3 regions of the Mesorhizobium sp. P2_E6 genome follow, and region 3 is predicted to be linked to each of the others. Evidence: predicted binding sites of a transcription regulator. Region 3 holds the regulator's gene; each other region holds the start of a gene.

Region 1 (9,885 bases), on a different contig from region 3:
GCCTTGCCGCTGAGAGACCCGCAACTCGCCCACTCGCGTGGCAAAGGCCATGTCATCGGCCACATCGTGTTGCGAGGCCAGCACATGGGCGGTCGCCAGGGTGGCGTGTCCGCAGAAGTCGACTTCATGAACCGGTGTGAACCAGCGCAAGTCCCAGCCCTTGCCGTTCGGCCGAGCCAAGGCGGTTTCGGCAAGATTGTTCTCGTTTGCGATGGCCTGCATCACCTCGTCCGCCAGCCAGTCCTGCAAGATGAGGACGGCAGCGGGGTTGCCCTGAAAGGCGCGCTCGGCAAAGGCATCGACCTGGTACATGGTCAGCGTCGGCACATCATCCTCCAAAAAGACTGATCGCCGGCCGGGCGACCATCAGCCAAACGATGGCAAGCACGGCAGCGAAAGCCGGAAAGCCGCAAGCAAACCAGATGCGAAAAAGGCGCTTTTCCTCGACGGGCAGCGGTCGATTTTCGACGGCCGCCTGTCGCGCCAGATTTCGTATCCGAATCTGGATCCAGACCACCGGCAGCCAGAACAGACCCGTCACGACATAAAGCAGCAGCGACAGTACAATCCAGCCCTCGGACAGCGGCCACCCCAATGCCCGAGCAAGCAACACGCCGGTGATCGGCTGCACGACGACCGCGGTTGCCGTGAATATGGTGTCGGCGATGACAACCGTGCCCGCGACATGGGCGACCAGCTCGGCGCGACCGGTGCGCTGCGCCATCAGCATGAAGAAGGCGATCCCGGCGCCGGTGCCAAAGAGAACCGTGGCGCCAATGACATGCGTCCAGCGCAGTATGTCGGCCCAGAGGTTCATCTCTCGTCGAGGACCGCCAGCGCCACAAGCACCAGGCACAGCATCGGGATCGTCTTGACCAGCGGCCCCAGCGGCGCGAGCCATAGACCGGGAACGAGAAGCGTCGACGCCGCCAGATAAAACAGCGTGATGGCTATCATCGCCAGCAGCGCTGGCCGAGCAAAGGGCCGGACCAGAACCGCCGCGCCGGCCAGGATATCCGCAGCACTGCCGGCAAGAACCGACATGTCCGCCAATTTCGCCGACACGCCGCGTGAGACAAGAATGGAAGCGGCCTCGTCTTGCCGGATCAGGCCGATGATGCCCGAAGCAAGCCAGAACAGGGCCAGGCAGCCGAAGATGACAGGTTTTGCCAGCCAGAGGCGCGCGAACCATCGCTCCTGGACATGGGCCGGCATGGCGGCCAGCGTTGCTTCCAGCGGCTGCAGCGGATGGCCGCAAATCTGGTTCCATGGCCCGGCATTGCCGGTCACGCCACGCGCCAGCGCGGCAAGGGCTGCGCTGCGCAAAGGCGATCGCCAGCCAAGGAGGCCGAGGCCATCGGCGGTCACGGCAGCAAGACGGCCGACAATGGCCGGCACCGGTACGACCTTCGCCTGCGGCAGGCCAAGCCATGCCCGAAAGGCTAGGAGAACATCGGCGAGCGGTCTGGCTTGCGCCTCGACGAGATCGACGGCAGTACGGGGCGGCAGCGATCCGGCGACCGCGCGCGAGACCGCTTCAGCAACGTCGGTAACCGCCACGGTCTGGATCGGCTGGCGCGACATGACGGCAGGGATAAAAGCGGGGAAGGCCGCAAGGGCGCGCAAAAGGGCTGTCCCGCCATAGGCGGCGGGCGCGATCACCAAACCCGGGCGCAGGATCGTCCATTCCAGCGCAGAGCTTGCGACAGCCCTGTCGCCTTGCGCCTTGCTGTTGAAGAAAGCGTCGCTGGAGGAGAGGTCGGCGCCGATCGCGGAAATCTGGACAATACGGTGCACGCCGGCCTGTTCGCATGCCGCGACCAGCGCCACCACCGAATGCCGGTGGATGGCGTCGAGGCGATCGCGCGGGCCGTCCTGCAAGGCGCCCGCCGCATTGACGATTGCATCCATGCCGGTGACCACCGGCAGCCAGTGCTCAGCGGCAAGCAGCCGCGACATGTCGGCGGCGATCCAGCGCACCGCCGGCCAGCGCCGCTCGGCATCCACGACATTGCGACCAAGGCCGGCCACATGATGACCGTCGCGAAGCAAGCGGCCGACGACGGCTTCGCCGATCAGACCGTAGCCGCCAAGGACGAGCACCTTCATGCAGGGACTTTCAGGCTGCCTCCAGCGCCGCCTTGACCGCGGCGATCGCATCACTGGCTTTCGAGGCGTCCGGGCCACCGGCTTGCGCCATGTCGGGCCGCCCGCCGCCGCCCTGACCGCCCAATGCTGCGGAGGCCACGCGCACCAGATCGACCGCGCTGAAACGGCTTAGCAGATCATCAGTGACAGCGACCACGACGCTCGCCTTGTTGTCGTCGCCGGCGCCGACGAAGACGACGACGCCGGAACCGAGCGAACTCTTGCCGGCATCGGCCAGCGGCTTCAGATCCTTCGGCGAAACACCCGAAACTGCCTTGCCGAGGAAGCCGACGCCGGCGACAGTCTCGTTCTCCGACGGTGCACCCGCCGCGGCACCGCCGCCCAGCGCCAGTTTCTTGCGCGCTTCGCTCAGTTCCTTCTCGAGCTTCTTGCGCTCGTCGAGCAGCACCTCGACGCGCGCCGGCACGTCGGCCGGCGAGATCTTCAGCGTCGCGGCCACCGATTTCAAACGCCGGTCCTGCTCGTCGAGATGCTTGCGCGCGGCTTCGCCGGTCAAAGCCTCGATGCGGCGCACACCGGCGGCGACCGCACTATCCGACACGACACGCACCAGGCCGATATCGCCGGTCGCCCTGACATGCGTGCCACCGCAGAGCTCGACCGAATAGGGCCGGTTGGCCTTGGCGCCATGCAGGCCGGTGCCCATCGACACGACGCGCACTTCATCGCCGTACTTCTCGCCGAACAGCGCCATGGCGCCCTCGGCAATGGCATCGTCGACCGACATCAGGCGCGTGCTCACCGGGCCGTTCTGGACGACGATCTCGTTCGCCATGCGCTCGACCTCTTCGAGATCCTCGGGCGAAATCGGCTTGTTGTGCGAGATGTCGAAGCGCAGTCGTTCGGGCGCAACCAGCGAACCCTTCTGGGCGACATGGCTACCCAGCACCTCGCGCAGCGCCTCATGGATCAGATGCGTCGCGGAATGGTTGGCACGCAGCCTGGAGCGGCGCGCATGATCAACCTTCAGCTCGACGACCGCGCCGGTCTTGACCGTGCCGCCGGCCACCTTGCCGATATGGACGAACAGGCCATCGGCCTTCTTCTGCGTATCGGAAATCTCGATCGAGAAGCCTTCGCCTGACATCACCCCGGTGTCGCCCATCTGGCCGCCGGACTCGGCATAGAACGGCGTCTGGTTGACGACCACGGCAACTGCCTCGCCCTTGCTTGCGCTGTCGACGGTCTTGCCGTCCCTGACCAGCGCCTGGATGAGGCCTTCCGCCTGCTCGGTCTCGTAACCGAGGAATTCGGTGGCGCCCGCCTTCTCGCGCACCGGGAACCAGATCGTCTCTGTGGCCGCGTCGCCGGAGCCTGCCCAGTGAGCCCGCGCCTCGGCCCTCTGCCGTTCCATGGCATTGGTGAAGCCGGCCAGATCGACCGAGATGCTGCGCTGGCGCAGCGCGTCCTGCGTCAGATCGAGCGGGAAGCCGTAGGTGTCGTAGAGCTTGAAGGCCGTCTCGCCATCCAGCATGTCGCCGGCGCCCAGTTTTTCCGTCGCCTCCGAAAGCAGGCCGAGGCCACGCACCAGCGTCTTGCGGAAACGCGTTTCCTCGAGCTTCAGGGTCTCGGTGATCAACTGCTCGCCGCGCACCAGTTCCGGATAGGCCTGGCCCATCTCGCGGACCAGGGCCGGCACCAGGCGCCACATCAAGGGATCGCGGGCACCGAGCAACTGCGCATGGCGCATGGCGCGGCGCATGATGCGGCGCAGGACATAGCCACGGCCTTCGTTCGACGGCAGCACACCGTCGGCGACCAGGAAAGACGACGAGCGCAGATGATCGGCGATGACGCGGAAGGACGCCACCGTCTCCTTGTCGGGACCGTGCCCGATGGCGGATGACGCCGCGTCGATCAGGTGACGGAACAGATCGGTCTCAAAGACGCTCTCCACCCCTTGCAGGATGGACGCCATGCGCTCCAGGCCCATGCCGGTGTCGATCGACGGGCGCGGCAGGTCGATGCGCTCCTCCTTCGTCACCTGTTCATACTGCATGAACACCAGGTTCCAGAATTCGAGGAATCGGTCGCCATCTTCCTCCGGGCTGCCGGGAGGGCCGCCCCAGATGTGTTCGCCGCGGTCGATGAAGATCTCCGAGCACGGCCCGCACGGTCCGGTGTCGCCCATCGCCCAGAAATTGTCCGAGGTCGCGATGCGAATGATGCGGTCGTCGGAAAACCCGGCGATCTTCTTCCAGAAGCCCGCCGCCTCGTCGTCCGTGTGATAGACCGTGACCAGAAGCTTGTCCTTGTTGAGCCCGAATTCCTTGGTGATCAGGTTCCAGGCAAGCTCGATGGCGCGCTCCTTGAAATAGTCGCCAAAGGAGAAATTGCCGAGCATTTCGAAGAAGGTCAGATGGCGCGCGGTGTAGCCGACATTGTCGAGGTCGTTGTGCTTGCCGCCGGCGCGAACGCTCTTCTGCGCGGTCGAGGCGCGCGAATAGGCCCGCTTCTCCAAGCCGGTGAAGACGTTCTTGAACTGCACCATGCCGGCGTTGGTGAACATCAGCGTCGGATCGTTGCGCGGCACCAGCGGGCTCGACGCGACGATCTCGTGACCCTCCTTGCGGAAGTAGTCGAGAAAAGTCGACCGGATCTCGTTCACGCCACTCATGAATGCTGCCTTTTCGAGAAAACCGCCGGCAAACCGGCGGAAAATGGGCTCTGGGTCTCAAAGCGCGTCGCGCTGAAAACGGATTCAGTCGATGCGCTTCAAGTTTTTGCTTCCATGCATGTCGTTGTCCCAAAACCGCTGCGCACTTTTGGGCGACATCCACAAAAAATAGACTTGGCCTTTTAGCGGTCGCACCGCACCCTGTCCAGAAACACGGAATTGGTCCAAATCGCGCGCTTGCCGACCATCGACGCCGGCCGCAAAACGAAAAACCGCCGGCTCGAAAGCCGGCGGTTTGGAACGCAAAAAACACTGAACTCAATTACATAAGCTTGAGATAATAGAACAGGATTATGGCCGATCTTCGGCCGGCATCCTGTGCACGAAGTTGTTACATCGCGCCGGATTCCTCCTCGAAGCCGTCGTCGCCGCTCTCGGCGCCGCCATTCTCGAGGAATTTCTCGGCGATCAACCCGGCATTCTGCCTGAGCGCCAGTTCGATCTCGCGCGCCGTGTCGGGATTGTCGCGCAGGAACAGCTTGGCATTCTCGCGGCCCTGGCCGAGACGCTGCGAATTGTAGGAGAACCAGGCGCCCGACTTCTCGACCACGCCGGCCTTGACCCCGAGGTCGACCAGTTCGCCGGTCTTGGATACGCCCTCGCCATACATGATGTCGAACTCGACCACCTTGAAGGGCGGCGCCAGCTTGTTCTTGACCACCTTGACACGAGTCTGGTTGCCGACGACCTCGTCGCGGTCCTTGACCGAGCCAATGCGGCGGATGTCGAGGCGGACCGAGGCGTAGAATTTCAGCGCGTTGCCGCCCGTCGTGGTCTCGGGCGAACCGAACATGACGCCGATCTTCATGCGGATCTGGTTGATGAAGATGACCATGGTGTTGGAGCGCGAGATCGAGGCGGTCAGCTTGCGCAGCGCCTGGCTCATCAGGCGGGCCTGCAGGCCGGGCAGCGAATCGCCCATCTCGCCTTCGATTTCGGCGCGTGGCGTCAGCGCCGCGACCGAATCGACCACCAGCACGTCGATGGCACCGGAGCGCACCAGCGTGTCGCAGATTTCCAGCGCCTGCTCACCCGTGTCGGGCTGCGAGATCAGAAGGTTTTCCAGATCGACGCCAAGCTTGCGGGCATAGACCGGATCGAGCGCATGCTCGGCATCGACGAAGGCGCAGATGCCGCCCTTCTTCTGGGCTTCCGCAACAGTGTGCAGCGCCAGCGTCGTCTTGCCCGAGCTTTCCGGCCCGTAGATTTCGATGATGCGGCCGCGCGGCAGGCCACCGACGCCAAGCGCGATGTCGAGGCCAAGCGAGCCGGTCGGCACGGTTTCAATCTCGACGACCTGCTCGTTCGCGCCGAGCCGCATGATCGAGCCCTTGCCGAAAGCCCGCTCGATTTGCGACAGCGCCGCATCCAGAGCCTTTGATTTGTCCACCGCTTTGTCCTCTACCAGCCGCAAAGAATTCTGAGCCATGATACATCACCCCTTGGTCGTCAATGAAGGCCGGACAATCCGTAATCCCTGCCTATTTGTACCTTTTTTGTTCTCGTTTGGCAAGAGGGTTCAAGTATCTGAAAGGCAATCAATATCCGGATTTGTTCTTTTTTTGTCCCAAGAATCACATCAGGAGCGCACCTCGCATTGGGCCAGTCGGCTCGATTGTTTCGATCTGCCGAATCGCCGCCCCGCATGCGAAGCTTCGTCACTTAGCGTAGCGCTTGTGCGGCTGGAATAACAAAGGTCATATCGCCGGCATGGTGAAATCTCCAAGAATCCTGGCCGTGGGCGGCGCCCATATCGACCGCCGTGGGCAGGTGTCCGGCGCTTACGTGCCGGCTGCGTCCAATCCGGGCACGATGCGCGAGGATGTTGGCGGTGGTGTCTTCAATGCGTTGCGCAGCGCGGTCCGGCGCGGCGTCTCGGCCTCGCTGCTGTCGGTGCGCGGCGGCGATGCCGCCGCCGATACGGTTTCACGGGCCATCGCCAAAGCCGGGATTGCCGACCTGTCGGCGGTGTTCCTCGATCGCACGACGCCAAGCTATACGGCGCTGATCGACAGCGACGGCGAGCTGATCGTCGGCTTTGCCGACATGGCGCTCTATGAGCTGGCGTTTCCCAAGCAGGTCAGGCGCTCCAAGGTGCGCGAGGTCATCGCTGCCGCCGATGCCGTCTTCTGCGACGCCAACCTGCCGACGGCGGCGCTAGAGAGGCTCGTGGCACTCGCCGCCGGCAAACCCGTCTTCGCCATTGCCATTTCGCCGGCCAAGATCGTGCGCCTGAGGCCGGTGCTCGGCAATCTGGCCGTCGTCTTCATGAACCAGCGCGAGGCGGTCGCACTTGCCGGCCTGGACAGTGCGGCCTCCGGGCAGGACATCGTCGACGGGCTGAAACGTGCCGGGCTCAAAAGCGGCGTGGTGACAGCGGGCGGCGCTCCGATGCTGGGCTTCGATGAAGCCGGCGCCTTCTCGATCCTGCCGCCGACGCCAAGAAAGGTCACCGACGTCACCGGCGCCGGCGATGCGCTGGCGGGAGCGACGGTCGCTGCCTCGCTTCGCGGCATGCCGTTGCGCGCGGCCCTGCGCGAAGGCATTGCCGCGGCGACGCTGGCCATCGAAAGCGCCGACGCCGTTCCCGATTTCACCGCTGCTGATTTCACCGAGGCACTGGCTCTTGTGCCGGATGCGCAGGAAGTGGCATGAGACCGGCCAGTTCATAGTGCCGGAGTGTTTCCGCGCGTCCAAGTGGAGGCGCATCGCTCCGGATTGGAGATCAGGATGACACCAGAAACCGCCCGTCCCTTCATCGATATCCATGCGCCGGTTGCACAGGCCTTGGCCGCCGGGCGGCCGGTGGTGGCGCTGGAAAGCACCATCATCACCCATGGCATGCCCTACCCCGACAATGGCGCCATGGCGGCGGATGTCGAAAAGATCATCAGCGACGGCGGCGCCGTGCCGGCCACGATCGCCGTGGTTGGCGGGCGCATCAAGATCGGGCTTTCGGACGGCGAGCGCGAATCCCTCGCCATGACCGGCGACGCCATGAAGCTGTCGCGCGCCGACCTCGGCTTCGCGGTGGCGCAAGGGCGCACGGGCGGCACCACCGTCGCCGCAACGATGATCGCGGCGCATATGGTCGGCATCAAGGTGTTCGCCACCGGCGGCATCGGCGGCGTGCACAAGGGGGCGGAAAAGAGTTTCGACATTTCCGCCGATCTCGACGAGCTGGCGCGCACGCCGGTCATCGTCGTGTCGGCCGGCGCCAAGGCCATCCTCGACATCGAAAAGACGCTGGAAGTGCTGGAGACGCGCGGGGTGCCTGTGGTCGGCCATGGCTGCGAGACGATGCCGGCCTTCTGGTCGCGGCATTCGCCCTTCCGCGCGCCGCTGACCTTGCACCGACCGGAAGAGATCGCGCATTTCTACCAGACCCGGCAGGCACTGGGGCTCGCCGGCGGCATGCTGATCGCCAATCCGGTGCCCGAAAACGACGAAATCCCCGCCGCAGAGATGGCCGGCTATATCGAGGCCGCGCAGAAGGCCGCCGAAGCGCTCAACGTGACCGGCAAGGCGGTGACGCCGTTCCTGCTGTCGAAAATCCTGGAACTCACGGGCGGCCGGAGCCTGAAGACCAACATCGCGCTGGTCGAAAACAACGCAAGGCTGGCGGCGAGGATCGCGAAGGCGCTTTAAAGCGACTGCCGAGTTCCTTCACACCCCCCTCTGTCCTGCCGGACATCCCCCCCGCAAGGGGGGAGATCGGATGTCACATCGGCTTTCGCCAATCATCAATGTTGAAAGCGAGAGCCAGCGGTTGAGCTGCCAATCTCCCTCCTTGCGCGGGAGATGTCCGGCAGGACAGAGGGGGGTGCTGTCCCGCCGGCGTTTCCAACCCTGCACAGCCGCAACGCACCAAAGTCACCAGTCATTTCCCCACCCGCCGTCCTGCCTCATAGGCGCGGCGTGCCCAGAGCGTCATCTCGTCGGGATCATCAAAAGCGCTGTCGGGAATGTTCCAGTAGGGCATCGAGACGAGCTTGCCGTGGCGGGAGCCGGTATAGGTCCACTGCCGGCAGCCTGCTGCCTCGAAGTCCGGCGCGCTTTGCTCGTCGGCCTTCAGCATCAGTTCGCCGCGCAGCACGACGGCGATGATGACACCGTCGAAATAGATGCCCTTGCCGCCGAACAGTTTGCGGATGCTGACCGGACCGAGGCCCTCGAACAGTTCGGCGATGCGTTCATTGTCCATGCCGCGATCATGTCACCGGCATTTGACATTGTCATCGCGCAACCAAGATCATGCTGACAGATTGAGAACATCCGTCGGAGTCGTTTTGTCATGCCGCTTCTGCTCAAGGGGTCCTGCCGCTGCAATGCCGTTCGTTTCGAGGTGGAGAGCCACACGCCGGCGCCGTTCATGCTGTGCTACTGCTCGATATGCCGCAAGCAGCAAGGCGGCGGCGGCTTCGCCATCAATCTCGGGGCCGACAACGAGACCCTGAATATCAAAGGTAAACGAAACCTCGGCGTCTACCGGGCCGAGATCGAAGACGACGAGCGTCCGCGGTGCGAGATATCGACCGGCGAGCGCAATTTCTGTCGCAAATGCGGGTCGGCACTGTGGCTCTACGACCCCACTTGGCCGGAGTTGGTGCATCCCTTTGCCTCGGCGATCGACACCGACCTGCCGGAGCCGCCGACCCGGGTGCATCTGATGCTGAAATACAAGGCCAACTGGGTCGAACCCGTGATCGGCAAGGGCGACAAGACGTTCGACGTCTATCCGGAGGAATCCATCGCCGACTGGCACAAGCGAACGGGCATGTGGGTGGAGTGAGGCTCTTCGCCCGCGTACGGGGAGGTGAGGAAATCTCAGGCCGAGGCGCGTGCTTCCGCGAGAGCCTTCAGATCAGCCGGCTTCAGCTCGACGGATTCGCCGCAGCCGCAGGCCGAACTCTGGTTCGGGTTGTGGAAGGTGAAACCGGTACGAAGCGTCGTCTGCTCGAAATCCATCTCGGTGCCGAACAGGAAAAGGGCAGCCTCGGGCGCCACATAGACATGGGCGCCATCACGCTCGATATGGT
Region 2 (9,885 bases), on a different contig from region 3:
GTCTCGTTGCCCCAAAATCGTCGCGCACTTTTTGGCCGACCCATCAGTCATCACCAAGCAAGCGGTCGGTCTGGCGGCGTTCCTTCTTCGTCGGGCGGCCGCTGCCGGCCTCGCGCAGCGCCGGAATTGCATCGGGAGGGGCTTCGCCCGTCGGCGCGGGCGGCGGCGAGATATCCTCGTACAGCGTGCGTGCCTCCTCGGCCGGACCACGCCGCACGCCGGCGGTCAGCACCTTCCAGACGAAGATCCGACGATCAAGTGTGATGGTCAGGACGTCTCCAGGCTTGACCAGATCGGAGGCCTGCGCTGCTTTGTCGCGATTGATGCGAACCCGGCCGGCGACCACAAGTTTCGCCGCCAGCGAGCGCGATTTCACGGCGCGCGAGAAGAACAGCCATTTGTCGATGCGCTGGCGGTCTCGGGCAGCCGTTGGGGCAACCATCGACGCGAGCCCTGAGTCTACTTCTTCAGCTGGTCGCGCAAAGCCGCGAGCTTGGCGAAGGGCGAGTCCGGATCGAAGCGCACCGGGCGCTCCTCGCGCGGCTTCGGCTGGAAGGTCGGCTTTCCGCCGCCCTTGCCTCGATCGGGGCCGCCACCCTTGCCATCCGGCCTGCCGCCCTTCCAGTCGGGCCGACCTTCGCGTCGGTCGGGGCGCTCGCCTTGTGGGCGGCCTTCACGACGCTGCTCGCCCTCGCCCTGCGGCTTGGGCTTGAACTTCGAGCGGTCGAAGCGCGGCTTGCCGGTGCCGTCGCGCCGCCCCTCGTGGGCAGGACGTTCTCCAGGCGTGGCTGCGGCCGGCGCACCGGCAGCATCCGCAGGCGCGTCGTTTCGGCCGCGCGCCTGTCCGTTGCGCGAGCGATTGTTGCGGCCGGGATGGCGGGGGCGCTGTTCGAAACGGCCCTGACGCCACAACAGGATCGGCTTTGGGGCCTCGGCTTCCGGAGCGGGCTCGCTGGCGGCTGCATCGGCTACCACGACAGGCTCGTCCGACGTCACTTCAGCCGCGGGCGCAGCTTCGGAAACTGGCTCGGCCGATGCAGTCGCGACAGGTTCGGCTTCCGTCTCTGGCTCGGCAGCCAGCACGGGTTTGGCGACCGCGTCGGCGACGGCCTCCGTTGCTGCTTCTTCCGTGGCTTCGGCCGGCGCTTCGGGTTGTTCTTCCGCGACCGGCTCGGCCGCCGCTTCCGCTATGGTTTCGACAGGAATTTCGGCGGTGGCCTCGACAGCGGCAGCCGGCTCCGAACCTTCGACCGGCGCCTCCGCAGCCGCGTCGACCGCCGTGGCTTCCGCTGCCTTGGCCTGCTCGGCCCGTGTGGCCTCTTCAGCCGCGGCCTTCGCCGCCGCCGCTTCGCGCGCGGCATTGTCCTGCGCCTCGAGCCGCGCCTTGACCTCGACGGCCGGCTTCGGCTCGGCACGGTAGCCGAGACCTTTCAGGATCTCTTCCATGTCGTCGGCGGTGGCGCCGAGGATCGACATCATCGGCGGCGTCACCATGAAGGACTGGCCGTCATAGGCGCCGTCCGGCCGTTGGCCGAGACCAGGCTTCCAGTTGGTCGCCGGGCGGATCAAATCCGCCAGCCGCTCCAGAATGTCGATGCGCACCGCGCGGCGGCCGAGATTGCGGTAGCCGGCAAGCTTGTAGAAGGTCTTGTCGAAAGTGGGATCGATGACCACCGAGGTGCGGCCGGAGGCGAGTGCATGGACCACGTCGCCAAAGCCCGGCTTGTCCTTGCCGTCGTTCTTCAGCGCCCACAGCAGCGTCACCAGTCCGGCTGGCGCCGGCTTGATCAGCGCCGGCACGAAGACATGGTAGGCGCCGAAGCGCACGCCGAGCCGTCGAAGGGCTGCACGGCCCTCCTGGTCGAGCGACTTCATCTCCTCGGCAATGTCGCGGCGGTTGATGAGGCCGAAATTCTCAACCAGTTGGAAGGCGATACCGCGGCCGATGCCGGCAATCTGATCGCCGTTCTTCAGGTCGACCAGCGGCTTCAGCAGCAACTCGATCTGGAAATTGACGAAACGTTCGGCACGCGCCGCGACCTTGTCGCGCGCCGGGCCGGTCAACTGTTCGTCGGCCAGCAGCACGAGGCGCGGCTTGAGCGTGTCTTCGCCGGCAACCAGTGTGCCGATCGGCGCGCCGATCCAGCGCAGCGTGCCATCCGAGCCAAGTGCGATGTCGCCATTGGCGCTAGCACCGAAGCGTTCGGCGCGCGCCTCGAATTCGGCGGCCAGCGCCTTCTGGGCGGCGGTGCGCACCGCCTTGGCGTCTTCGCCGCCGGCGGTCTGGTCGGCGGTGAAGCGGAACCCTTGCAACTCGCCGACATGGTGGCCTTCGACAAGGACGGTTCCGGTAGGACTAATTTCGGCTTCAGGCATGGTATTTTCTCTAAGGCGCCGCATGAGGACGGAAGTCCTGCGGTCTACGAAGCGTTTCGTCAACCGCTCATGCAGCGCATCCGACAATCTGTCTTCGATTTCGCGCGTCTTTTCCTGCCAGTGTGCCTGATCGGCCAGCCAGCCGGGCCGGTTCGACACGAATGTCCAGGTGCGGATCTGGGCAATGCGATGCGACAGCGTGTCGATGTCGCCTTCGGTGGTGTCGGCGCGGCGCACCTGCTCGGCCATGTAATTTTCATCGACATGGCCATGCCGGGCGAGGTCCGTATAGATCGAAGCAATGAGGTCGGCATGCTGGGCCGGCGCGATCTTGCGGTAGTCGGGCAGCGCGCAGGCTTCCCACAGCAGCGCCACGCGTTTGGCGTTGGTGGCGAGTGCGCGGATGTCCTCGTCGCGCGACAAGTGCTCGAGCGCCTGCGCATCGACGGCAGGCAGTGCCCGCGTCAGCCCCTCGACCGGGGCGTTGGTCTCGATCGAGCGTTTCAGCGCGTCGAGGCTGGCGAAGTCGAAATGCGCGGTGCGCCACTGCAGCACCTTCACCGGGTCGAAGTCGTGGCCTTCGATCTTCTTGACCAGATCCTCGTCCAGCGGATCGACCTGGCCGGTGACGCCAAACGTGCCGTCGCGAAGATGCCGGCCGGCGCGGCCGGCGATCTGGCCAAGCTCGGCCGCCGTCAGGTTGCGATACTGATAGCCGTCGAACTTGCGGTTCTGGGCGAAGGCGACATGATCGAGATCAAGGTTGAGACCCATGCCGATGGCGTCGGTGGCGATCAGATAGTCGACGTCGCCCGACTGGAACAGCGCCACCTGGGCGTTGCGGGTGCGAGGCGACAGCGCGCCGAGCACGACGGCGGCGCCGCCCTGCTGGCGGCGGATCAATTCAGCGATGGCATAGACCTCGTCGGCGGAGAACGCGACGATCGCCGTGCGCCGCGGCAGCCGCGTCAGCTTCTTCGAGCCGGCATAGGCGAGATGCGAAAGCCTCGGCCGCGTCACCACGGAGACGCCCTTCAAGAGGCGCTGGAGGATGCCGTGCATGGTGGCCGCACCCAGCAGCAGCGTTTCCTGGCGGCCGCGCAGGTGCAGGATGCGGTCGGTGAAGATGTGGCCGCGCTCGAGATCGCTGGCCAACTGCACCTCGTCGATGGCGACGAAGGCGGCGTCGGTCTCGCGCGGCATGGCCTCGACGGTGCAGACCGAATATTTGGCGCCGGGCGGCTGGATCTTCTCCTCGCCGGTGATCAGCGCGACCTTGTGGGCGCCGACCTTTTCGCAGACGCGGCCATAGACCTCACGCGCAAGCAGCCTGAGCGGCAGGCCGATGATGCCGCTCTCGTGCGCCACCATGCGCTCGATGGCGAGATGGGTCTTGCCGGTGTTGGTCGGCCCAAGCACGGCGGTCACGTCACGGCCCGACAGGATCAGCGGCTCGGTATGTTTCGACTGGATGTTCATCGACCTGGAAATAAGGCTTTCTGGTCTCTCGTTGTCGGGAGCGTGCCTCAAGTGGCGCGTATGACAGGCGACACATAAGGATTTCGAGCGCGAAGCGAAAGCGGAATGTTCCACCGGCGGCTCGAAGTCGTCTCCTGTCAGGCTCCAGATTGGCTGCGGGTTAACAGTTGGAACGAGTCTGGAACGAATCGGACACGAATCAGTGACTCGACCAGATTCAGCTTTTGTTCACGGCTACATATGGATTTTGTGACCATGAGTCTCACCACATGCTGAATCAACGAACTGGCCCGTTTCATGCAGGGCGAGCTCTGCCGTTAACCTTTGCCGGCGAACGACTGGAATGCCTTGGTCAGCCTCATCCAAGATTATGAAATTGTTAACCTTTCCTAAACGGCGTTAAGGATTTGACGGGCGATTCCGGCTGTCGTCGTTAACACTCCGCTCAAAGCCGGAACGAACCGGCTACGAATCGGCGATGCCAGAATCTTCCCGTTTTGTTCACCCCAATATCTTGTGTTGCGAACAGCTTATCCACCAAGAATCCACAGGCTGCAGAGCCGCTTTTGCACAAGGCGGCCGGTGGCTGTTAACCTCTGCGTGCCGGATTGGGTCAGCAGCCGGCGTGGGGCAGGCCGAAGGCATAAAGCCGCCGGCAAAAGACGGACCGGTTTGCCGGCCCGTCGATCTCGCCACTCACACCGGCGCTTCTGCCGTCTGGACAGAAAATCGCTTCACACTTTTCCTGGGATGCTTCAGGCGAAGTGAATTGCTTCAGGCGAAGTATTGGCCGCCATTGGCTGTGATGGTCGAGCCGGTGATGAAGCCTGCATCTTCGGATGCGAGGAAGACGACGCAGCGCGCGATCTCTTCCGGCTCGCCGAGGCGACCGATCGGGATCTGCGGGATGATGCGCTCGTTGAGCACCTTCTCGTCGATCGCCTTGACCATTTCGGTGGCGATATAGCCGGGGCAGATGACATTGACGGTGATGCCGGCGCGGGCCCCTTCCTGGGCGAGCGCCTTCGAAAAGCCGATGTCGCCGGCCTTGGCGGCGGAATAATTCACCTGTCCGGCCTGGCCCTTCTGGCCGTTGATCGAGGAGATGGTGATGACACGGCCGAACTTGCGGTCGCGCATGCCGCTCCACAGCGGATGCGTCATGTTGAAGACGCCCGACAAATTGGTGTCGATGACCTCTTTCCACTGTTCGCGCGTGATCTTGTGGAACATGGCGTCGCGTGTGATGCCGGCATTGTTGACCAACACCGAGACCGGACCGAGATCAGCCTCGACCTGCTTGATGCCGGCGGTGCAGGAATCATAGTCGGCGACCGACCATTTGTAGACCGGGATGCCGGTCTCGGCCTTGAATTTCGCCGCCGCGTCGTCATTGCCGGCGTAGTTGGCGGCAACCGAATAGCCGGCGTTCTTCAATGCGATCGAGATCGCCGCGCCGATGCCGCGCGATCCGCCTGTGACGATTGCTACCTTGGTCATGCGTTTCCCCTATTTTGATATCGCCCTGTTGTCGGGCTTGGCAGGCACTGCATACCGACCGGGCGGCTCGCGCCGCCCGTTCAGGTGATATCCCTAGAGCGCTTCCACGCACATGGCGACGCCCATGCCGCCGCCGATGCACAGGGTGGCGAGGCCTTTCTTGGCGCCGCGCCGGCGCATCTCGAAAACCAGCGTGTTGAAGATGCGGGCACCCGACGCACCGATCGGATGGCCAATGGCAATGGCGCCGCCATTGACGTTGACGATCGAGGGATCCCAGCCCATGTCCTTGTTGACGGCGCAAGCCTGGGCGGCAAAGGCCTCGTTGGCCTCGATCAGGTCGAGATCGCCGACCGACCAGCCGGCCTTCTCCAATGCCTTGCGCGAAGCCGGTATCGGACCGGTGCCCATGATCTGGGGGTCGACGCCGGCGGTTGCCCAGGACACGATGCGCGCCAGCGGGGTGATGCCGCGCCTCACCGCTTCGGCTTCGCTCATCAGCACCGCACCGGCGGCGCCGTCATTGATGCCGGAGGCGTTGGCGGCGGTCACCGTACCGTCCTTGTCGAAAGCCGGCTTCAGCTTGGTCATGGCGTCGAGCGTGGCGCCGTGGCGGATGTACTCGTCCTGGTCGACAATGGTGTCGCCCTTCCTGCCCTTGATGGTGACGGCGACGATCTCGTCCTTGAACTTGCCGGCCTTCTGCGCCGCCTCGGCCTTGTTCTGCGAGGCGAGCGCGAACTGGTCCTGATCGTCGCGGGTGATCTGGAACTGACGAGCGACGTTTTCGGCGGTGTTGCCCATGTGGTAGCCGTTGAAGGCATCCCACAGTCCGTCCTTGATCATGGTGTCGATCAGCTTGAAGTCGCCCATCTTGACGCCGGCGCGCAGGTGCTGGGCATGCGCCGAAAGCGACATCGATTCCTGTCCGCCGGCGATGACCACCTTGGCATCGCCGGTGGCGATCTGCTGCATGCCGAGCGCAATGGCGCGAAGGCCCGAGCCGCAAACCTGGTTGAGGCCCCAGGCCGTGGTTTCCTTGGGCAAGCCGGCATTGATCGATGCCTGGCGGGCCGGGTTCTGACCCTGAGCGGCGGTCAGCACCTGGCCGAGGATGACCTCGTCGACCTCGCCTGGTTCGACACCGGCACGCGACAGCAGTTCCTTGATGACGATAGCACCGAGCTCATGCGCCGGGGTGGTGGCGAAAGCGCCGTTGAAGGAGCCGACCGGCGTGCGCGCCGCACTGGCAATGACGATGGAAGCGGACATTTTCTTCTCCAGACTTCAAGGGTGTTGTTCTGTCGTTGAGGACTTTTCTTGCCCTTTCCAGAACCCAAGTCAAACCGGAAATGGGCATGGCGCCCATGCGCTGCAAGCACATCGCACCTTGCGATGGCGCTACTCTGTCCGTTGCTGCGCAGCATATTTTGCCTGCTATGCAGCATTTAATGATGCCGCAGTGCACAAACTGCTTGGAATTGTGAGGCTTTTGCGCATATCCTCAAAAAAGGCACAATCGTTACCGGCGGCTTACTCGGGGGCGCCGGTGTCCCGGGGAGGATGCAGATGGCCGCGAAAGACGATCCGATCATCATCAAGAAATACGCCAATCGCCGCCTCTACAACACCGGCACCAGCACCTATGTGACGCTCGAGGACCTCGCCGAGATGGTCAAGAAGGGCGAGGAGTTCACCGTCCAGGACGCCAAGACCGGTGACGACATCACCCATCCGGTGCTGACCCAGATCATCTTCGAGCTGGAGAACAAGGATGGGCAGAACATGCTGCCGATCCCGTTCCTGCGCCAGCTGATCGCCTATTACGGCGACCAGATGCAGATGATCGTGCCAAGCTTCCTCGAACAGTCCATGCTGGCCTTCTCCAAGGAGCAGGAACGCTTTCGCGAGCAGATGAAGGGTGCGCTCGGCAAGTCGCCGCTGGACATGATGAAGATCACCACGCCGATCAAGGCGCTGGAGGAGCAGACGCGCCGCAACATGGAAATGTTCCAGAATGCAATGCGGCTGTTCACGCCCTTCCCGCCGCCGGGTTCCGCGCCAGCCGCGGCCCCGGCCGAGCCGGCCAGGAAGGAAACACCGGAAAAGCCCGACGACCTTCAGGATCTGAAGGATCAGATCGCCGCCATGCAGCGCAAGCTCGACACGATGTCGTGAGCGGTTCCGATCGAAAGACCCGCTAGCCGGCACATGCCGCTATAGCGGCAGCAATCCCTCATAGCGGCCGCGTGGCCTGATGACACTTCCACTTGTCAATTGTTCGATCGTGTGCGCGGCCCAGCCGACGCTGCGTGCGAGTGCGAACAGGCGGAACGGTGCATCGCGCGGCAAGCCAAGGCCGCGTGTCAGCACGGCCAATGCGAAGTCGATGTTCGGGCGCGCGCCGGTCGCGGCAAGGGCCGCATCACGCAGCGATTGAGAGAGATCATCGATGTCGATCACGCTCAGTAATGCCGCCGCGCGGGGATCGCCGTCGGGATAGAGCGGATGGCCGAAGCTCGGCAGCGGCCGGTCATGGCTGAGCCAGCGCCGGATCGCCGCCTCGGCACCGTGCCGCCCCGCATCCTCGGCCAGTTGCATCACCGCTTCGCCGGCGCCGCCATGGCGAGGGCCTGACAGTGTCGCCAACCCAGCGAGCAGGCAAGCGGCCATCGGCGCTCCGGTCGAGGCCGCGACGCGGGCGGCGAAGGTCGATGCGTTGAGTTCGTGGTCGGCGAGCAGGACGAGCGCGCGGCGGATCGCATCGGCTCCCGCTGCATCCACCGACCAGTCCCGCGCCAATCGCCGATGAACTGGGTCTGGTCCCGCTGATGCGCCCAAGGCGCTGGCCAACACGCCGACCGCGTGCGTGGCATCGGCATGCAGCGAGGTGGCGCTGCGCCCGAGTGAAGGCCGCCCCTGGCCGGCAAGCACGGCAAGTTGCGCAAAGGCCGAGGCCCTGCAGGGTTGGTGGGCCGCATCCGCCGCCGGCGCCCGGAAGGCCACCGGTTCTGGCAGCGCCCAGAGCACTGCCGCTGTTTCTTCCAGCGTGGCACTCGCTGAAAGCGCAACGGCGTCCTGGCCACGATAGACAAGATGACCGTGCAGGACGGTCGAGATCGAGGTGACGATCGACGGTTCGCCCCAGGCAATGGCGCTTTCGGCGATGGCCGACGGGCTGCGTCCACGCGCCCTTCGCGTTGCCAGTATCGCTATGTCGTCGGCACGATATTGGCTGCGGCGCGGATCGGCGCGGTCCGGTTGCATGCCGATGCGGCCGCGGCTGACATAGGCGTAGAGTGTCTGGGGCCGCACCTTGAGCCTTTCCAGCGCCTCTTCCCGCGACAACCACTCGGACATATCGAACTCTGATATTGATTATATTGATCAAGATTGATCGGCAGATTGCCTAGCCTTATCTCTGATACGGAAATGGATCAAGGAGGCAGGCTATGGCGAATGGGCTCGACGACGTTGTGGCGGCTGAAACCGTTCTCTCCGATGTGGATGGTCTTGGCGGCCATCTGACCATCCGCGGCCATTCCCTGCGGGACCTGGCCGGACGCTGGAGCTACGCGCAAGTGGTCAGCCTGCTGCTCGATGGCTTCTTCGAAGACCTTCCCGGCGATGCCGAACTGGCGCGAGCGCTGGGCCAGGCGCGCGCAGAAGTGTTCGAGCGGCTTTTGCCCTCATTGCCCTTGCTGACTCCGCTCGACGTCTACAGCGCCATGCGCGCCGGCATGGCGTTGCTGCCGGACGGCGAGACTTTGCCGGACGCGCTACGGCTGGTTGCGGCGCCTGCGGTGCTGACGCCGGCCCTGCTTCGCCTACGGCGCGATGAGACGCCCATCGCGCCGGACAGCCTGTGCGATCATGCCGCCGACATGTTGAGGATGCTCAGCGGTCGTGCCGCCTCGCCGGCGCTGGCGAAGGCGCTCGACACCTATCTGGTGACAGTCTGCGATCATGGCCTCAATGCCTCGACCTTCGCCACCCGCGTGGTCGCGTCGACGCAGGCCGGCTTGACATCGTCTGTGCTGGCCGGGCTCGGCGCGCTCAAGGGGCCGCTGCATGGCGGCGCGCCCGGTCCGGTGATCGAGATGCTGGATGCGATCGAGGCGCATGGCGATGCCGCCGGCTGGCTGCGCGACGAGGTCGCGCATGGCGAGCGCATCATGGGCTTCGGCCATCGCATCTACCGCGTGCGCGATCCGCGTGCCGACGTGCTGAAAGCGGTCGTGCGGCAACTCGGCGGCGAGAGCGAAACCGGTCGCCGGCTGGCCTTCGCGGAGACAGTGGAGCAGGCCGCGCTCGACGTGCTGCGGATCGCCAAGCCGTCGCGCTCATTGCAGACCAATGTCGAGTTCTACACCGCGCTGCTGCTGGAGGCGGCGGGTTTCCCCAAAGAGGCATTCAGCAACGTCTTCGCCGCCGGGCGTGTCGCCGGCTGGATTGCGCACGCCCGTGAACAGCAGACGACCGGACGGTTGATCCGGCCGCAGTCGCGCTATGTCGGGCCGGTGCCGGACC
Region 3 (9,885 bases):
CGGCTGACCATCGACGTGACGTCGACAGCCAGGCCGAAATTGCGCTATGCGCCGGAGCGGGTTCGGCTTTCGGCACGAAAGATCCCGGCAGAGATAACCCCAGGCTCGCTGGTCACCGGCTACGCCAAGCTATTGCCGCCCACCGGCCCGGTGCGGCCGGACAGCTACGACTTCTCCTTCGACAGCTATTTCGCCGGCATTGGCGGCAGCGGGTTTTTCCTCGGCAATCCAAAGCTTGTCGCCGGCAATGACGACGACATTCCGCTGTCAGCCCGCCTTGCCTCGGGGATAGAAAATGCCCGTGAAGCCATCGCCGACCATATCAGGGGCAGTATCGGTGGCGCCGAAGGCGAGATCGCCGCGGCGCTGATCGTCGGCGTGCGCGCCGGCATTCCCGATGAGATCAACGAAGCGATGCGGCGCACCGGCATCTACCACGTCATCTCCATTTCAGGGCTGCACATGGCGCTGGTGGCCGGCACAATCATGATGCTGATGCGCAGCGCCTTCGCCCTGTTTCCGGACTTTTCCGCGCGCCGGCCAGTCAAGAAATACGCCGCGGCCGCCGCGCTTTTCTCGATCGCCGCCTATCTTGTCATCTCAGGCGTCGTCGTTGCCGCAGAGCGCAGCTTCATCATGCTGGCGGTGATGCTGATTGCCGTGCTGTTCGATCGGGCGGCGCTGACCATGCGCAACCTGGCGATCTCGGCGATCGCGGTCATTGCGGTGTCGCCGCATGAAGTGGTCGGCCCAAGTTTCCAGATGTCGTTCGCGGCGACCGCGGCGCTGGTCGGTGCCTATGCCGGCTGGTCTGATCATCGTGCGGCGAAAACGAAACCGCCGCCGCCACGGCGATCTCTCCATGGCTTTCTCACCAGAAAATTCCTGTTGGCGATGGGCGGCCTTGCCATGACCTCCATCATCGCCGGCTCTGCCACGGCGCTGTTTGCCATCTGGCATTTTCAGCGGGTGTCGCCGCTCAGCCTGTTCGCCAATCTCGCCATCATGCCAATCGTCTCGCTGGTTGTGATGCCTTTCGCCGTCCTCAGTGCGCTGGCGATGCCCTTTGGCGCCGATGGCCCCTTTCTTTACGTGATGGGCAAAGGCCTGACGGTGATGATCGCCATGTCCGGATGGATTTCCCAGCGCTCGCCGGTCGACGCGGTCGGGTTGATTTCGCAGCAGTCCGTCCTGCTGGTTGCGATTGCCTTGGTCATCGCGACGATGGCCACGACATGGCTGCGGCTCGCAGCCCTTCCGTTCGCGCTTGCCGGCCTGTTGACCGTCTCGGACACGCGCGCACCGGACGTGCTGATCTCGGAGGACGCCCGGCTGGTTGCGCTGCCGATCGGGGGTGGCGAACTCGCCGTCAGCCGGGCACGCCCGAACGAATTCACGGTCGACAACTGGAAACGCGCGCTGACATCCGAGACCATCGTCATACCGGAGGTGTTCAGCAAAGGAGACGGGCAATTCGAGATAGCCGATGCCGCCGAGCTGCCGTCGGGAGCGCCTTTCTATTGCACATCGGGCATTTGTCTCGCCAAGCATCCATCCGGTGCGATCATCGCGCATGTCGAAGACCGAAAGGACGCCTGGATGGCCTGCGGCTTCGCCGACCTGATCGTCATCAATGACGCCACGGCCTATGACCCCTGTCACAATCCACTTGTGCTCGTCATCACCAAGCGACAACTGGCCCGCAAGGGTAGTGCGGCCGTCTTCTTCGATCGCCAATCTGCGACCACGCCTGCGACGATCAGCTTCGCGGTGGACGGGTCATACCGGCCCTGGCACACGCAGCGCAAGTTTTCGCGCGAGGCGAGGGGCCTGCCACCCTACCGCAAACCCGAAAAGCCGGTCGCAAGCCCTGCTCAGTAGCGCCTGATCAGCCCGACGAGCTTGCCTTGCACCTTGACCCTGTCCGGTCCGAAAATGCGGGTTTCATAGGCCGGGTTGGCGGCTTCGAGAGCAATCGAGGCACCCTTGCGGCGGAACCGCTTCAGCGTCGCTTCCTCTTCATCCACCAGCGCCACGATGATCTCACCCGGGCTGGCTGTATCGGCGTTGCGGATGATGACGGTATCGCCGTCGAAGATGCCGGCCTCGATCATCGAGTCGCCCTTGACCTCCAGGGCATAGTGTTCGCCGCCCATGATCATGTCCGGCGGCACCGAGATCGAATGCGTCTGGTGCTGGATGGCGTCGATCGGCACACCGGCCGCGATGCGTCCCATGACCGGGATCGACACGGCGGAGACCACGTCGTCGTCATTGCCGGCCGAAGGCATCCGCGAAGATGCAGGCTTGAGTTGCCGGCCAAGGCCGCCTTGACCGAGGCTGCCCTGGATGACGCTTGGCGAGAACTTCTTTGCCGCGTTGAGGCCTGGCGCGATCGAATCCGGCAGCCGCAGCACTTCCAACGCGCGCGCCCGATTGGGCAGGCGGCGAATGAAGCCGCGCTCCTCCAGCGCCGTGATCAGCCGGTGTATGCCGGATTTGGAGGCAAGGTCGAGCGCTTCCTTCATCTCGTCGAAGGATGGCGGAATGCCGCTTTCCTTGAGCCGTTCATGAATGAACATCAGCAGTTCGTGTTGTTTACGCGTCAGCATGGCAGCCCCCAGGTTACCCAAAACCAGAATCGGAAAAACAAACCCAGAACAAACACTATCTGTTCCAGTTGTGTTCCGCAACCGTTTAAAGTTTAATGAACTTGTTAAGGCGGCTGAAATTATTTGGCGCCCCGGAAGTGGGTCGCGATCGACGCATGCCTGCCACCGCCGAGCGCTTGGTTGGATTGAAATTGCTATGGTTAATGGCCTGTGGCTCACCCAGTGTCGGGCTTGGCCTCGGCTAACGCTGGAGCTCGACAAGAGGGCTCGGTTCACTTCACCGGTCGTGGCTCCCGTGAACGAAAGGGAGCCAAAATGCCAACTTTGGCGGAGGAATTGCCCGTATCGGCCTTGCCTTGTTCCTCGTCGCATTACCGCTTGTTTGTGCTGCCGTCGCCGGCATGGACATAGACATGCAGCGTGTAGCCGATGTGGGCAACCATCAGGGTTTTCGCGCGCTCGATGTCGCGATCCAGCGCCGCTTCCATGAGCGCGGTATGATGTTCGATCGCGACGGCCTGGCGCAGCGCCTCCATGGCCTCTTCGTAGCCATGCTGGAGACCGGCGGCCGCCCGCAAGGTTGGCGCCAGGCCAAGAAAGCGGTGATGGCGACGCAACTGATCCGCGATCGTGGAGTGGAAGGTCAGCAGCCAGGGGGACGCTGCCGCGCTGAGCAGTGCCGCGTGGAAAGCCTCGTGCTTTTCATCCCATTCGTCGACCACTTCGTCGGACGGGTCGTCGACCGCGGTCCTGCTGCGCGACAGCCGGTAATGGGCAGCGACGACGGCGTCCTCCCATTCACGGCCGCCTTTCTCGATCGATTCCTGGAGCAGAGGCAGTTCAACCACCAATCTGGCGCGTGACAGATCTTCCAACTCGTTGCGCGATACCGCGGCGACGGCAAAGCCGCGATTGCTGATGGCGGTCACCAGGCGCTCGGCCTCCAACCGCGAGAGTGCCTCGCGCAGCGGTGTCCAGCCGATGCCGTAGCTGTTGCGCAACGCGCTGAGCTTGAGCGGCGCGCCGGGCTTCAGACGGGTGGTGAGGATATCGCGGCGCAGCAGCCTGTAGGCTGCTACTGTCTTCGAGAAGTGCTCGTCGTCCAGCATTGCCGACCATCCGTACCAATTGGTCGGGTGATTATATATGAAATCCTTCCATTGCGTAAATAATATATAATGTTTGACAAGACCCAAGGGACTGCCCATGATCGCCAACGGTTTCACCTGATATGTTCATCTGAGCACGCCCATGCGCGGGGATAGTCGACCATGAATGCAACTCCCGATCTCGCTGCAATCGAGGCGATGGATGCCGCGGACCCGCTGCGTTCCATGCGCGATCGTTTCGTCTTGCCGCAACGGGTGATCTACCTCGACGGCAATTCGCTTGGCGCGGCTTCTCCCGCCGTCTTCGACGAACTGAACAAGGCCGCCACACAGGAATGGGCGCAGGACCTCATCCGTGCCTGGAACACCGCCGGCTGGTTCGACATGCCAGTCGAGCTCGGCGACCAGCTCGGACGCCTGATCGGCGCCGCGGCCGGTCAGACTGTGGTCTGCGATACGACGTCGATCAACATCTACAAGGTGCTGCATGCGGCGCTCGCGATGCGTCCGGACCGGTCGGTCATCGTCGCCGAGGGCGACAGCTTCCCGACCGATCTCTATATGGCCGAGGGCGTTGCTTCGACGCGGCCGGGTACGGTCCTGCGGCTCGAGGGCGTCGACGCGCCTGATATCGAGGAACTGATCGACGAGCGCGTCGCCGTTATCCTGGTCAACCACGTCAACTACAAATCCGGCCAGTTGCGCGACATGGCGGCGCTGACGCGCAAGGCCCATCAGGCTGGTGCGCTGATCGTCTGGGATCTCTGTCACACCGCCGGCGCGCTGCCGGTCGAACTCGACGCTGCCAATGCCGATTTCGCCATCGGCTGCACCTACAAGTACCTCAATGGCGGCCCGGGTTCGCCAGCCTTCATCTATGCCGCACAGCGGCACCACGGTGATGTCTATCAGCCGCTCAGCGGCTGGTGGGGGCATGCGCGGCCGTTCGCCTTCGAACAAGGCTATGCCGCAGGCACCGGCATTCGCCGGTTCCTGTGTGGCACGCAGCCGGTGTTGTCGATGCGGGCGCTCAAGGGCGCCCTGGACCTCTGGAACGATGTCGACATGGTGGCGGTGCGCCAAAAGAGCATCGGGCTGACCGATCTGTTCATCCAGCTGGTCGAAGCAAGGTGCGGGGCGTACGGGCTCGAGCTTGAAAGCCCGCGTAACGGCAACGAGCGCGGCAGCCAGGTGTCATTCATCCACCCCAGCGGCTACCAGGTGATGCGGGCCTTGATCGAGCGCGGCGTGATCGGCGATTTCCGGGCGCCTTCGACCATCCGCTTCGGCTTCACGCCGCTCTATATCGGCTACAAGGATGTCTGGCAGGCGGTCGACATGCTGGAAGACATCCTGCGCACTGGCGTCTGGCAAGACGCGCGTTTCGCGGTCAAAACCGCGGTGACCTGAGAAGCTAGAGCCGGGTGCGAACTGTCCAGAGTTCCGGAAACAGGACGACCTCGAGCATCTTCTTCAGGTAGGACGCACCCGACGTGCCACCGGTGCCGCGCTTCAGGCCGATGATGCGTTCGACCGTGGTTACGTGGTTGAAGCGCCAGCGGCGGAAATAATCCTCGAAGTCGACCAGTTTTTCAGCCAGCTCGTAGAACATCCAGTAGCGCTGTGGGTCGCGGTAGATTGTCTGCCAGGCGACCAGGACCGCTTCATTCTCGGTGCGCGTCTCACGCCAGTCGGTACGGTTGGCGTCAGCACCGATGTCGAATCCGTTGCGGGCGAGCAGCAGCAGCGCTTCGTCGTAGAGCGACGGTTCGGCCAGGATCGCCTCAAGCTTCCCGCTGAGGTCCGGCCGGTGCTTGTGCGGGCCTAGCATGGCGAGGTTGCGGTTGCCGGCCATGAACTCGATGGCGCGATACTGCCAGGACTGGAAACCCGAGGATTGGCCGAGCGCGTCGCGGAACTCTGTATATTCGCTGGGTGTCATCGTCCGCAGCACGTCCCAGGCATTGTTCAACTGCTCGAAGATGCGGGCGACGCGCGACAGCATCTTGAAGCTCGGCTCGAGGCGGTCGGCGCGGATCGAGCGGATCGCGGCACCGATCTCGTGCAGGGCAAGCTTCATCCAGAGCTCGGAGGTCTGATGCTGGATGATGAACAGCATCTCGTCATGCGCCGACGACAGCGGCGTCTGCGCCTCAAGGACTTTCTCCAGGTGCAGATAGTCGCTGTAGGACATGCGCTCCTTGAACGACATCTGTGCGCCTTCGGAGGCCGGATCGTATGGCTCGCTCAACTGATTTTCTCCGTGCGCAGCCGGAAGCGCTGGATTTTGCCGGTCTGCGTCTTGGGCAACGCAGCAATGAACTTCACAGATCGCGGATATTTGTAGGGCGCGATCGTCGCTTTGACATGGTCCTGCAGACGCTTGATGGTCATCGCGTCAGGTGCCACACCTTGCACCAACACAACATGCGCCTCGACGATCTGGCCGCGTTCGGCATCCTCAGCGCCGATCACAGCGCATTCGGCGACGTCCGGGTGCGCCAGCAGCGCTGCCTCGACCTCGGGGCCGGCGATGTTATAGCCGGCGCTGACGATCATGTCGTCGGAGCGGGCGGCGAAATGGAAGAAGCCGTCCTCGTCCTGGGTGAAGGTGTCGCCGGTGAGATTCCAGCCGTCGCGAACATATTCCTTCTGCCTGTCGTCAGCCATGTAGCGACAGCCGGTCGGCCCGCGCACCGCAAGCCTGCCAGTCGAGCCTCGCGGCACCTCACGCATCTCGTCATCGACAATGCGTGCCTCGTAGCCGCCCACCGGCTTGCCGGTAGACGCCGGCTTCATGTCATCGAAGCGGTTGGAGATGAAGATGTGCAGCATTTCGGTGGCGCCGATGCCGTCGAGGATCGGCTTGCCGGTCTTTTGCGTCCACTCCTGGAAGACCGGAGCGGGCAAGGTCTCGCCAGCCGAAACGGCGACGCGCAGCGATGACAGGTCGGCACCTTCATCCATGGCCTTCAGCATGGCGCGATAGGCGGTCGGCGCTGTGAAGGAGATAGTTGCTTTGTAGGTCTCGATGATGTGGATCATGTTGGGCGGCGTCGCCTGTTCGAGCAGCGTCGCCGCCGCACCGAAGCGCAGGGGAAAAATGGCGAGGCCGCCGAGGCCAAAGGTGAAAGCCAACGGCGGCGACCCGACAAAGATGTCATCCGGCGTCACCTGTAGGATTTCGCGGGCATAGGCGTCGGCGATGATCAGAAGGTCGCGGTGGAAATGCATCGTTGCCTTCGGCACGCCTGTCGTGCCCGAGGTGAAGCCGAGCAGCGCGACGTCGTCGCGGCCAGTGTTGACGGCGCTGAAAACGACCGACTTGTCGAGAGCCGCCCGATCAAGTTCGGCATCATGGTTGGCGGTGCCGTCGAATCCGATGACCTGCTTGAGGAACGCGCTGTCCTTGGCGCAAGCGGTCATCTCGTCCATCAGCCTGGTGTCGCAAAGCGCGATCGTGATTTCCGCCTTGTCGACGATCTTGGCGAGCTCGCCGGCGCGCAGCATCGGCATGGTGTTGACGACCACGGCGCCGACCTTGGTGGCGGCCAGCCAGCAGGCGACCATGGCGGGGTTGTTGGCCGAGCGGATCAGCACCCGGTTGCCCGGCTTGACACCATAATTCTCGACCAGCGCGTGGGCCAGCCTGTTCGTCCAGTCGGACAGTTCCTTGTAGGTGCGGCGGCGGCCATTGCCGATCAGCGCGGTGTGGTCACCCAGGCCCTTCTCGACCAGCCTGTCGGTGAGTTCGACGCCGGCGTTGAGATGTTCGGGATAGTCGAAACCGTCTAGCAGGAAGTCCGGACATTGCTCCGGCGGCGGCAGGTGATCGCGCGTGAACGTGTCGATATGCGCTGAAGGCCCAAGCATGTCGCCGCTATCCTGTCTGCTGCCTGGCCAGTGCGCGAGGCGCCTGGCTTGTTGGGGTGGATCTCAAGGTCCTGCTTTTGAAGAGGTTTTCGTGCTGCCAGTCGCACCTTGCTCGACGCCATCCGAAAGGGTGGACATTGCAGGTTTTGGCAGCACAGCGGACCTCCCATAGTCGGCTGTTCGTGACGGCAGGATCGCACCAGTCGAAATTTGTTTCAAGCCTAAAATGTTTTTGCCATGGAGCATTGACGCATGGCGTGGCGGTGGCCATTGCTAGCGCAGAAACGATGCCGTTTTGGGGGAGGATGCCGATGCCTAGACATCGCATTGCCGATTGGGACAATGCCTATGCCAACAGCGCGAACATCGCCGGCAGCGACCGCTGGCCGACCGCGTGGGTGGAGCCGGCGGAAGCGTTTCGTGACGCGCTTTCGTCAGAGGGCCGGGCACGGCTCGACATCACCTATGGCGGCGGACGGCGCAATCGCCTTGATCTTTTCCTACCCAGTGCCACGCCCAAGGGATTGGTGGTGTTCATCCATGGCGGTTACTGGATGGCGTTCGACAAGAGTTTCTGGTCGCATCTCGCCAACGGTGCCGTCAGCAGCGGCTTTGCCGTGGCGATGCCCTCCTACACGCTCTGCCCCGAAATCCGCATCGCCGGCATCGTCCAGGAGATCGGCGAGGCGATCGGCAAGGCGGCAGGACTGGTCGACGGGCCGCTGATGTTGACCGGCCATTCGGCCGGCGGACATCTCGCCAGCCGCATGGTGACGGCGACAACGCCGCTGGCGGCCGATGTGGCGCGGCGCATACGCCACGTCGTTTCGATTTCAGGCCTCCACGACCTGCGCCCGATCATGCGCACCGAGATGAACGCGACACTCGCAATCGACGAGCAGGAGGCGCTGGCCGAAAGCCCGGCGCTGTTGCGTCCCATGGATGGTGCCCGCATCACCTGTTGGGCCGGTGGTGGTGAACGCGCGGAGTTCCTTCGCCAGAACGCCTTGCTTGCCAATATCTGGACCGGCCTCGATGCCACGACCTCTTCCGTGGTCGAGCCCGACCGGCACCATTACAGCATCGTCGACGGCCTTGCCGATCCGGCCCATCCACTGACCCGGACCTTGATCTCGGAATAGCGCCGAGTCCATTTTCGGCTTGTCGTCAATGGCTTGCTTGGCGAATCTTCAGCGTAACATCAGCACGCTGCAGGCTTCGCCAGCGTCCGCTGCGGGGGCAAACGGTGCCCGCACGATCAGCCCGTTGGCATCAGCCAGCATTCTTAGCATCGAAGAATCCTGTATGCCGAACGGCGTCGCCACCGGCCCGCCGTCATCGTCCCGGACCACCGCCCGCACATAGTCCTGGCGCAAATCATTGGCCGGCATTGCAGCGCCCAGTCGCGCCGGACGAATGTCCTGGCGGTGTTCGCGGCCGCCAAGTCGCGCCAGCAGTGGCTTCAGGAACAACTGCGAGCAGACCAGGCTTGCCACCGGATTGCCGGGCAGGCCGATGCATCTGATGTCGCCGAGGCGGCCGAACATCAGCGGCTTGCCGGGGCGCATGGCGATCTTCCAGAAGCCGAGCGTCATGCCTTCGCCGGTCAGCACGTCGTGGATCAGGTCATGGTCGCCGACCGAGGCGCCACCCAGCGTGACGATGACGTCCGCGCCGGCCGCGACCGCTTTCCGCACCAGCGCGGCGATGGCCTCCTTGCGGTCGGCGGCAATGCCGAGATCGAGCGCACGAGCGCCGACCGACTGCGCCGCCGCGGCGACACCATAGGCATTGGACGAGATGATCTGATCCTGCCCGAGTTCGCTGCCGGGCGGCAACAATTCGTCGCCGGTGGCGATGATGGCGACCAGCGGCCGTTTCACCACGTTGACCCGTGGATGGTTGGCCGACGCCGCCAGCGACAATGCCGCCGGATCGAGCACGCGGCCTTTTTCCAGCAGGACGTCGCCTTTCGAGAAGTCGAGGCCGACGCGGCGGATGTTGCGCCACTCCGCCGTCCGTTCGATGACTTCGACGTCACCACCACCGAGGTCGCGGACATTCTCCTGGATGACGATGGTGTCGGCGCCTTCGGGCAGCGGCGCACCGGTGAAGATACGCACAGCCTGTGCCTTGCCGACCGTGCCGTCAAAGCCGCGCCCGGCAGGTGCCATGCCGATCACGGAAAGTCTCGACGGCACCGATGCCACATCGACGGCACGCGCCGCGTAGCCGTCCATGGCGGAAGCGTTGAATGGCGGCTGTGTGCGCAGCGCTGCGACCGGTTCGGC

Evidence for each region. The regulator LexA, encoded in region 3, represses DNA repair genes until DNA is damaged. The targets are predictions, from matches to a motif close to TGTTCNNNNTGTGTTCNG.
Region 1: the regulator LexA is predicted to act here: its motif matches at 6,399-6,416, upstream of recA (recombinase RecA).
Region 2: the regulator LexA is predicted to act here: its motif matches at 4,024-4,041, upstream of AC1D08_RS16055 (helicase-related protein).

What each region holds. Positions count from the first base shown of each region.
Region 1 is NZ_JBFUEQ010000013.1:168,925-178,809, forward strand. It holds gene AC1D08_RS27965 (PhzF family phenazine biosynthesis protein) at 1-327, opposite strand, end outside; gene AC1D08_RS27970 (DUF2269 family protein) at 329-817, opposite strand; gene AC1D08_RS27975 (SDR family oxidoreductase) at 814-2,109, opposite strand; gene alaS (alanine--tRNA ligase) at 2,120-4,786, opposite strand; gene recA (recombinase RecA) at 5,178-6,275, opposite strand; gene AC1D08_RS27990 (carbohydrate kinase family protein) at 6,557-7,501, shown strand; gene AC1D08_RS27995 (pseudouridine-5'-phosphate glycosidase) at 7,577-8,494, shown strand; gene AC1D08_RS28000 (TfoX/Sxy family protein) at 8,727-9,050, opposite strand; gene AC1D08_RS28005 (GFA family protein) at 9,141-9,638, shown strand; gene sufA (Fe-S cluster assembly scaffold SufA) at 9,674-9,885, opposite strand, start outside.
Region 2 is NZ_JBFUEQ010000006.1:23,621-33,505, forward strand. It holds gene AC1D08_RS16050 (RNA-binding S4 domain-containing protein) at 44-442, opposite strand; gene AC1D08_RS16055 (helicase-related protein) at 460-3,855, opposite strand; gene phbB (acetoacetyl-CoA reductase) at 4,630-5,355, opposite strand; gene AC1D08_RS16065 (acetyl-CoA C-acetyltransferase) at 5,449-6,627, opposite strand; gene phaR (polyhydroxyalkanoate synthesis repressor PhaR) at 6,925-7,533, shown strand; gene AC1D08_RS16075 (citrate/2-methylcitrate synthase) at 7,573-8,715, opposite strand; gene AC1D08_RS16080 (citrate synthase/methylcitrate synthase) at 8,808-9,885, shown strand, end outside.
Region 3 is NZ_JBFUEQ010000015.1:222,378-232,262, forward strand. It holds gene AC1D08_RS30110 (ComEC/Rec2 family competence protein) at 1-1,881, shown strand, start outside; gene lexA (transcriptional repressor LexA) at 1,875-2,612, opposite strand; gene AC1D08_RS30120 (GntR family transcriptional regulator) at 2,984-3,721, opposite strand; gene kynU (kynureninase) at 3,884-5,131, shown strand; gene kynA (tryptophan 2,3-dioxygenase) at 5,136-5,972, opposite strand; gene AC1D08_RS30135 (AMP-binding protein) at 5,969-7,594, opposite strand; gene AC1D08_RS30140 (alpha/beta hydrolase) at 7,906-8,736, shown strand; gene AC1D08_RS30145 (molybdopterin molybdotransferase MoeA) at 8,785-9,885, opposite strand, start outside.